DNA from 4 places in the Viridibacillus sp. FSL R5-0888 genome. Region 4 is predicted to be linked to each of the others. Evidence: riboswitches for the same ligand, from Rfam matches in the RefSeq annotation. Region 4 holds a riboswitch; each other region holds the start of a gene.
What was found. Region 4 has a riboswitch for cobalamin ahead of MKY02_RS19810 (ribonucleoside-diphosphate reductase subunit alpha). Riboswitches for the same ligand answer to the same signal wherever they lie in the genome.

Region 1 (2,204 bases), 1.7 Mb from region 4:
GATTTTAAGTGCGGATAAAACAAAAGCAAAAGCACCAGATAAGCCAAGCATCATTTTAGTATCTGGATTTTCCTTAATTGTTTTACGTATTGAACGGAATCCAATTATCAAAAATGGAATTGTTACTGCCCACCAGAAGATAGCCCATTCTACAGGTAAGAATCCCTCCATAATGTGCATGGCAAATGCTTGATTTGGAACAATCATGACAAATGCTAAAAAATAAATCATTTTCCAGTTAAATATTGATTTTAACTTATTCATATTATTCTCCCTTTTATTTATGTATTTTTACTAGATATACAGTTATATACAAATAACACCTCCTATGAAATACCTCTCTGGATAGGGCGTACAGCCAGTTTGCAAATAAAAAAGCACTTCTTTCATAGAAAGAAGTGCGTGAAGGAAAAGTCATCAAAAAATAAGACTTACTCACTTTCACACCCATCCTCGTAGGTTGAAACAGTTCCTCACTTTATGGCAGGTCTCCTGGCTTAGAATCCTCATTTTGCTACAGCCTTCCCGTCTATTGACAGTGACATAATGTAGCAAAACTCCTCAACACAGTGGCGGGACCGCGTCGGATTAACACCGACTTCCCTTTTAAGTTAAACGCTAATTTAACACCATAAAGTTTATTGAATTGTTTGATTTCAGAATATAGTGTATCATGAGAATTTTCTTTCTACTAGATTTTTTTATGGAATTTTCAAAAATATTGAAATTGAGTAGTAAGGTAGATATAACTGTTTTTAATAACTTTATATAGGTGTAAATGTAGAATTTAAATTATGTCAAGATAATATTCATAAAAAAATCTATTTGAATCTAGTAAAATTTAGTATATGATAGTTACAGATTTAGAATTTACTGAATAATACAATTGAATATCAAATTTAAAAGTGCCGACATGTTTGGTTTATTGAACATGTAGGATAATAGGGAAATCGGTTAGAATCCGATGCAGCCCCCGCTACTGTAACGCTGATGAAATGATAACACTCACTGGTAAAATACTGGGAAGAGATCAAAGTAAAGTGACGCGTAAGCCAGGAAACCTGCTTTTATAATTATGAACGATACTTTTCGGAGGGAAAGGTGAAGGCTACAGTGGACGATGCTTATTTATTTTGATGTGTTGTCTGAATAATCTAGTTTTTAAACCTTAATTCTTTGAATTAAGGTTTTTTTATTTACCAAAATAAATAACTAGTTGCCAATTTACCCTATTTCCATAGATTTTTCATAAAAAATGATGAACACAGTATGGGAGGATCACGATGACAACTTGGAATTTAGAAAGAATGAAAAGCCATTTGCTCATTTGTAATGGTAGTAGCTGTTTGAAAAAGGGCGGCGAAGAAGTAACGCTGGCAGTAAGGGATGAGATTGCTAGGCTTGGGGTTGACGAACAAATACATACAACTCGAACTCGCTGTAATGGACGTTGCAAAGATGCCTGTGTCGTTATTGCGTATCCACAAGGTACTTGGTATCAAGCAGAATCTCCTGAAATTGGCCGTCAAATTGTTCGCGAATGTATGGATCAGCAAGTTGCACCTCATGTCGTCTACCAAACATTAAATGGCAACATGACGAAAAACCCTACATCAGGAGCGATTAAAGGTATTTCGAAAAACAAATAGTTAGATGTAACGAAAAGGAGATGTTTGAATGTCGCAACTTGGCAAACTTTATGTAGTTGGTTTTGGTCCAGGAGATTTTAAACATATTACAACTAGGGCAGTTGAAGCACTGCAAGAAAGTGATTTTATTATCGGTTATAAAACGTACGTTGAACTCATTCAAGATCTAATTGATAGTAATACATCTGTCATCAGTACCGGTATGACTGAAGAAGTTTCTCGGGCTCAAGAAGCCGTAAGACAAGCTGAAAATGGTAAAAAAGTAGCGGTCATTTCAAGTGGTGACTCAGGTGTGTACGGTATGGCCGGACTAGTTTATGAAGTGTTAATAGAAAAGGGATGGACAGAAGCAACCGGTGTTGAAATTGAAGTTATTCCTGGCATTTCCGCTATTAACTCTTGTGCTTCTTTACTTGGCGCACCGGTCATGCATGATTCATGTACGATCAGCTTAAGTGACCACCTAACTCCATGGGATTTAATAGCAAAACGTGTGGAAGCTGCGGCAATGGCGGATTTTGTAATAGCTCTTTACAACCCACGGAGTGGTCGTCG
Region 2 (2,204 bases), 3.1 Mb from region 4:
CGTGCAGGAATAATTCCAAACATTGCTGCTAAATCTAACATACGATCGTAGTATGTAAAATCACCTACGGTTACTAAGTCAATCTTTGCATCTAGCTGAACTTGAATATTTGCTAATCTATACTCTTTCATCTGAGCTTCGAATTGTTGTTCACTTATTTCTTTTGACCAAAAAGCTTCGATAGTTTTTTTCCATTCACGATTAGGCCCGATATATGGATATCCAATAACTGTACTTTTCATCTTTCAATCCTCCAATTCAATAAAAAACCACCAATTAATGAAAAACATTAAAAGGTGGTTGATGATTTTTAATATAGTAAATATCGAAAAAAATCAGGAATAATAAAAAATGACACACTATTCCCTTTCAAATTCGCTTATCGTACTAGGATATAATAATCCTTGAAAAAATCTCTCTAACACCTCCTATCCGCGTAGGTTTTTTGGTGTGTACTAAACTAAGGCAGGTCTCCTGGCTTGTCATCATCGCTTACTTTTCCTTCCCATCACAAATCTAACAGTGGATTTTAAAGTTTGCTCCAACATACAGTTGCGGGACAGCATCGGATTCTAACCGATTTCCCTTTTAAGCGACTATCTATTTAAGATAGCGCACCTTAGCCTACACGATATTCAATTGTTCACTTACTATAACACACAAACTATAAATTGTTCAGTATATTCTAAATATAAAAATAATTATATTTTATATGATTACCAAACCGTTAAATACAGTTTTTTTAGTATAATTATTAGTTACACTTTCATCTTTTAATCAATACTAGCTTCAATCAAATCATGTGGGTAATATACAAGTTCGTTATATACACTTGTATAAGCCTTTTCTAGCTTTCCTAATTCTTCTTCAATATTTTCAATTTCACAATTTTCAATGGAGCTTTCAATCACGTTCTTCGCCTGTAATAAAGTACAAACTGTATCTGTTACTTGTGAGAGCATCACCATCGATTTTAACTGTAATTTAAACTCTTCAATATTCATTCATATTCCCCTTATCTGTTCAATAAAAAAACACCTTTTATCAATTAATAAAAGATGTTTTTATGATTAATTAATATGTTCCCTGTTTCGACAATACATACTAGAATAAACGTTTCTAAACAGAAAAACAGAAGTTTTAATCGCTTCTAAATCCTCATTAGTCCAAACGCTTTCTCTAATACGCTGTCGTACAGTGATCATATAAATAGGGTTTCTATTCATTATCACATAACACCTCCTATCCACGTAGGTTTTTGGTGTGTACTAAACTAGGCAGGTCTCCTGGCTTGTCATCATCGCTCACTTTTCCCTTCCCATTACAGTTCTAACAGTGGATCTAAAAGTTTGCTCCTACATACAGTTGCGGGACAGCATCGGATTCTAACCGATTTCCCTTTTAAGCAGCTATCTATTGAAAATAGTGCACCCAATTCTACACATTATTCAGTTGTATCACCATCTTACCATAATGTAATACAAATATTCATAATATTATTTACATGTAATTTAAAAAAGGATTTATGTTGAATATAAATTATTGATTGAATTTTCGATAGAATATTAGTATTTCTGTATACTAATAGCAAAGTGTATGCTTCTTATTATAGATATAAATGATTTATTCAATGGGGTGTTTAAAATGGAGGGGTTCTATTTTCAACTACTATTTCAAAAAAATTTGATATTATTTAGATAAACCATATTAATGTGCCAAAATATATTTTATAAAGAGCAAGCAACTGTTCTAAAATTCAAACAGTTGCTGTTGTTTATACAATGTTCTTTTATTCATCTTATTAAGGCCTGGACAGTACTGCAAAAAGTTTTATCTAATACCAATATATTAAGCTTCTTCACCCTCATGGCTAAATTGCCATTCGATACCAAACTTATCCTTTAAACTTCCATAGCATTTGCTCCAAAATGTTTCTTGTAGCTCCATACCAACTTTACCGCCAACTTTTAGTGCTTCAAAAGCAGATTTAAGTTCTTCTTCATTGTCACTAACAGCGGCTAAGCTAACATTATTCCCTAATATAAAAGGAGAACCAGGGAAAACATCCGAAAACATAACATTACTTCCAAGTATGTTTAGTCGAGTATGCATGACTAAATCTTTTGCTTCCTCTGGTAAAGTATATTCAGGATTTTGTGGCGAATCACCAAAAGTCATAATTTCTGGTTTCTCTGTGTTAAAAA
Region 3 (2,204 bases), 1.1 Mb from region 4:
CTTAATATCAATTCCTAGTTTTCTAAAATCACCTTGTACAAATTCAGCAATCGACTTTTGGATGTTATCAGTACTATTAAATAAGAATTCCAGTTGCAGCTCTTTTCCATCTTTTTCTCTAAATGCTTTACCCTCTACTTTTTTCCAGCCTGCTTCATCTAATAACTGTTCTGCTTTCGCAATATCATAGTCATATGGATTTATATCAATCTTTGTGTAATCCAATACAGGTGGGAACAGTGTATCTGCCTTTTTTTCCATACCATAAAAAATATTATCGATTACTGCCTGTTTATTGAAAGCATAATTGAGTGCTAAACGCACTTTATGATCTTTAGTTGCTTCTTTGTTTGTGTTAAATAGTAACGTTCTTGTAGCAGTAGGCTCTGATAATTTAGTTTCATATTTCCCTGAATCCTTTAAAAACTGGAAAGAATCCTGACTAATGACTCCATTACCAAAAATAAAATCAAGTTCGTTTTTCTCAAAAGCTAATACTCTAGATTCTCCGTCTGTAATGACTTTGACAACTACCTTTTCTACTTTAGGTTTAGTACCCCAATACTTTTCATTTCTTTTAAAAACCGCATACTCATTCTTCTTATATTCGCTAAGTACCCACGGACCTGTACCAATCTGAGATTTAAGTCCATCTTTAAATGTGTCTTGGCTGTCAGGAAAAGCAGCTTCTCCAACAAACCTCAAAGGTCTTATGTAAGTTAATTCTTGAAGCGTTGGATAATAAGAATTGTTCAATGTAAGTTTAAAAGTATATTCATCCAATGCTTCTGTGTTTTTGATTTGGTTGATTAACTCTACCCATTCATGTTGTTTGCGATTATCTAAAATTGTATCGAAGTTTTTCTTTACAATTGCTGCATTAAACTTCGAACCATCAGAAAACTCAACATCTTTTCTCAGATGGAATACATATTCTTTGCCATCTTTCGAAATATCCCAGCTTTCTGCTAACCAAGGTTGAATTCCCCCTCCCTTCCCGTAGTAAACAAGTGATTCATATACCATAGCTTGGGAGAAAAACTCATTTGGAAAATATGTATGTGGATTTAAGTCGCCTATATCTCCAGTCATGGAAAATGTAACAACTTTTGATTGATCTTTAACAGACGCATTATCTTGTTCTTTTGCTTTGTTACTACACCCAGTAATAAAACTCGCGAAAATTACTAGTAGAACAAGAAAATTCCGTAGTATCTTACTTTGTTTAATAAACATGTTTAATCACCTTCATTTTTAGAATTTAAACTATTAAAAATACTGAAATACAAAAAAAGCATTCCTAACCCAATTAAAAAGGTTAGAAATGCTCATAGTTTTAGATCAAATTTATCTCCTAGCACTCCAACACCTCCCTATCTCCCGTAGGTTAACAGCATTTTTAGAACAGGCAGGTCTTCTGACTTAGGTTCATCGCTCCAATGCGTCTTCCCGGATATTCCAGTGACTTATTTGCATGAGGCTCACCCTTACAGCGGCGGGACCATGTCGGATTTTCACCGACTTCCCTATTAAGTATTCGCTATTAAACGAACACACCTATTCCAATACTATATGTAATTTTTTTGTGGAAATAAAAAAAGTTTTCCTAATATAAAGTATATTCGTTATTACTACTTAAAGCTATATCAATTTAAAGACTTAATTTTATACAAAAGTTTTACCACAAAAATTTGCACGTTTTTTTTTATATCGTTGCTGGTTGTAAACGTTACATTGCCTTACACCTAAAGTGAAAAATTCCAAATTTATGCTTAACAATAAAAAATAACCTGATTATAAATAACTGGTTCGCTTTTAGAGTACTAAAACTAATTAGAGTATCAATTTTGGATTCAAAAGTGACACGATAACGTATAGCGAATAAACGAAGTGCCGATTTCTATTAAAGTGAAATTAGCACTTCGTTTATTTTATCATTTCAATTCAAATAAAATTGAAAAATTAAGTAACTCAAATTTAAAGATAGAGATTGTCCAAAATGCAAATCATTCCTTGGATATTGAAGAATTCGATACAACAAATTCAATATTAGCTTTATCAAGGGTAGTGGAAAAACTTCAGGAAGCATTAAAGACAATTCAGTGCAATAATGAGATTATCAAAAGATAACCAATTTAGGTCTAATTTAATCGCTAAAACAGATGATAAAGAGGTGCTAATTGCACCCCTTTTTTAATGGTTAT
Region 4 (2,204 bases):
CCACGTTTTTCGTCATAGTAATCTTCTAGATTAAAGCCCATTACTTCGCGAATTTCATGCGGGTCAAATAAGTACCAATCTTCACGTGCTTCAACAGCCTCCATGAAAATATCAGGTAAACTAACGCCTGTGAAAATATCATGTGCGCGCATACGTTCATCACCGTTATTTAATTTCAAATCAAGGAATGGGAATATATCTTTATGCCAAATATCAAGATAAATAGCAATCGCGCCTTGGCGTTGACCTAATTGATCTACTGATACTGCTGTATTATTCAATTGTTTAATCCAAGGAACAACACCACTTGAAGCTCCTTTGAAGCCACGAATAGATGATCCACGACTACGTACTTTCCCCATATAGACACCGATACCACCGCCAAATTTCGAAAGTGTCGCAACATCAGTATTTGAATCATAAATACTTTGTAAACTGTCATCTACTGTATCGATAAAGCAACTTGATAATTGACCATGCGTTTTACCTGCATTTGATAATGTAGGAGTAGCAGTCGTCATATATAAATTACTCATTGCCCAGTAAGACTCTTTAATTTTCGCAAGGCGATCTGTTTTTTCATTTTGCATAAGTGTCATCGCTATAATCATCCAACGCTCTTGGGGCAATTCAATTGGTGTTTTGTCATAATCTCGCGTAACATAACGGTCCAATAATGTTTTCAATCCGATATATGTAAAGATTTCATCTCGTTTAGGTTCAAGCATTAGACCAATTTCTTCAAGTTCCTGTTTTGTATATGATTTTGTTAAAGCTGGATCATATAAACCTTTTTCGACAAGCTTCTCAACTTGTATAGCAAATGCTGTGTATACCTGTCCTACTTCTAATTGGCGTACTGTAGATGCTTCTCTATAAACACCCGCCAATAATAAGCGAGCTGCAACGAATGTCCAATATGTGTCTTCTTCATCTAAAAAGCTTAACGCTTCTAAGCTCATCGCCTTTGTCCATTCAGCGTCAGTTCCTTCTGGATTCTTATTTTCCCAGCGTTCAGACTTTCTAATAAGCTGGCTAATTTCTTCTCTACCAAACTCTTCCTCTAATTGAGATAATAATATTGCTCTTTCATATGTCATTAATTGGACCATATTGTCGTCTCCTTTTTTACAAATATAAAAAGCGATGAATCTGCCTTCTTCGGCAGAGCCATCGCTCTAGGTTTTAAAATTGGAAGCAGGCGAAATCACAACAAAAAAATACTTTTGTAATCAAAAGTAAATTGTTCAATGTAAAGTCTCTCGCTTCAACTCCTCAACCCCCGAAGAAAGTGTCGTCATGCGAAAAAGGCAGGTCTACTGGCTCATGCATCATCCAATTGTCATCCTTCCCAAGCATTGCTCAGTGGTTAATTGACAGTTGTCCGCATTCACAGTTGCGGGGACAGCTTCGGTTTCTCTTCCGAATTCCCTTTTAAACCGTATATGGTACCTTTTTTCGCTCACATACTATATATTGTGTTTTATTGATTAATCTAATCTAACATATTGTGTTCCTATCAGACAAGTAGAATCGTAAAATTAAAGTAAATGAAAGCAAAAGACCTACGAAAAATGTTTTATAATTTCCTATAAAGTCTATTTTATTTTTACAAAACAGTAGGTTAGGATTGTTTTTAAGTATGAAAATAATAAAAAACTACCCAAAATTATATTTTAGGTAGCCAAAGAACTATTTTATTAAAGATTAGTCGTCTTCATACTCTTTTTCGAAATCAAGAATGGCACCAGTCTTAGCGTCAATTTCTAATTCGTATTCATACATGCCATCTTTTACTTCAATTTCATAAACGCCATCTTCTTCATCTAATTCAATTTTAGTAATTGTTCCTTTTGCTTTTGTTAAAGCAATTTGAGAAGCTTTTTGCTCACCGATGAAAGTTGTTGTTGGATTTGGTACTTTTGTAATTCTTTCTTTATCTGTAATCATAGCTTTCCCAGTTACTGCATCGACATCGATATCATATTCATAATCAGCAGTTAAAATCTCAAATTCATATACGCCATCTTCACGGTCATATCCTGCTTTTTTTACTGTACCATTAACATTTTGTAAAGCAATTTCTTTGGCTTTTGTAATGCCTATTACTTTTGCAGGTGTTGAAGGATTTGCTGAATCGCCAGTGTTAGGAGTATTTGGTTTAGTAGTTGTGATTACATCGTCAGCTACTTCTGATTCTTTTT

Region 1: another riboswitch for cobalamin. It lies ahead of MKY02_RS11520 ((2Fe-2S) ferredoxin domain-containing protein); the one in region 4 lies ahead of MKY02_RS19810 (ribonucleoside-diphosphate reductase subunit alpha).
Region 2: another riboswitch for cobalamin. It lies ahead of MKY02_RS04475 (hypothetical protein); the one in region 4 lies ahead of MKY02_RS19810 (ribonucleoside-diphosphate reductase subunit alpha).
Region 3: another riboswitch for cobalamin. It lies ahead of nikA (nickel ABC transporter substrate-binding protein); the one in region 4 lies ahead of MKY02_RS19810 (ribonucleoside-diphosphate reductase subunit alpha).

The regions. Positions count from the first base shown of each region.
Region 1 is NZ_JBBPAU010000001.1:2,320,820-2,323,023, reverse strand. It holds gene MKY02_RS11525 (energy-coupling factor ABC transporter permease) at 1-264, opposite strand, end outside; cobalamin riboswitch at 466-649, opposite strand; cobalamin riboswitch at 894-1,083, shown strand; gene MKY02_RS11520 ((2Fe-2S) ferredoxin domain-containing protein) at 1,284-1,649, shown strand; gene cobJ (precorrin-3B C(17)-methyltransferase) at 1,678-2,204, shown strand, end outside.
Region 2 is NZ_JBBPAU010000001.1:890,891-893,094, reverse strand. It holds gene metE (5-methyltetrahydropteroyltriglutamate--homocysteine S-methyltransferase) at 1-242, opposite strand, end outside; cobalamin riboswitch at 448-637, opposite strand; gene MKY02_RS04475 (hypothetical protein) at 774-1,004, opposite strand; cobalamin riboswitch at 1,260-1,450, opposite strand; gene MKY02_RS04470 (VOC family protein) at 1,849-2,204, opposite strand, start outside.
Region 3 is NZ_JBBPAU010000001.1:2,896,915-2,899,118, forward strand. It holds gene nikA (nickel ABC transporter substrate-binding protein) at 1-1,236, opposite strand, end outside; cobalamin riboswitch at 1,391-1,576, opposite strand; partial or broken gene MKY02_RS14485 (hypothetical protein) at 1,933-2,130, shown strand.
Region 4 is NZ_JBBPAU010000001.1:4,011,305-4,013,508, forward strand. It holds gene MKY02_RS19810 (ribonucleoside-diphosphate reductase subunit alpha) at 1-1,112, opposite strand, end outside; cobalamin riboswitch at 1,293-1,471, opposite strand; gene MKY02_RS19815 (PepSY domain-containing protein) at 1,708-2,204, opposite strand, start outside.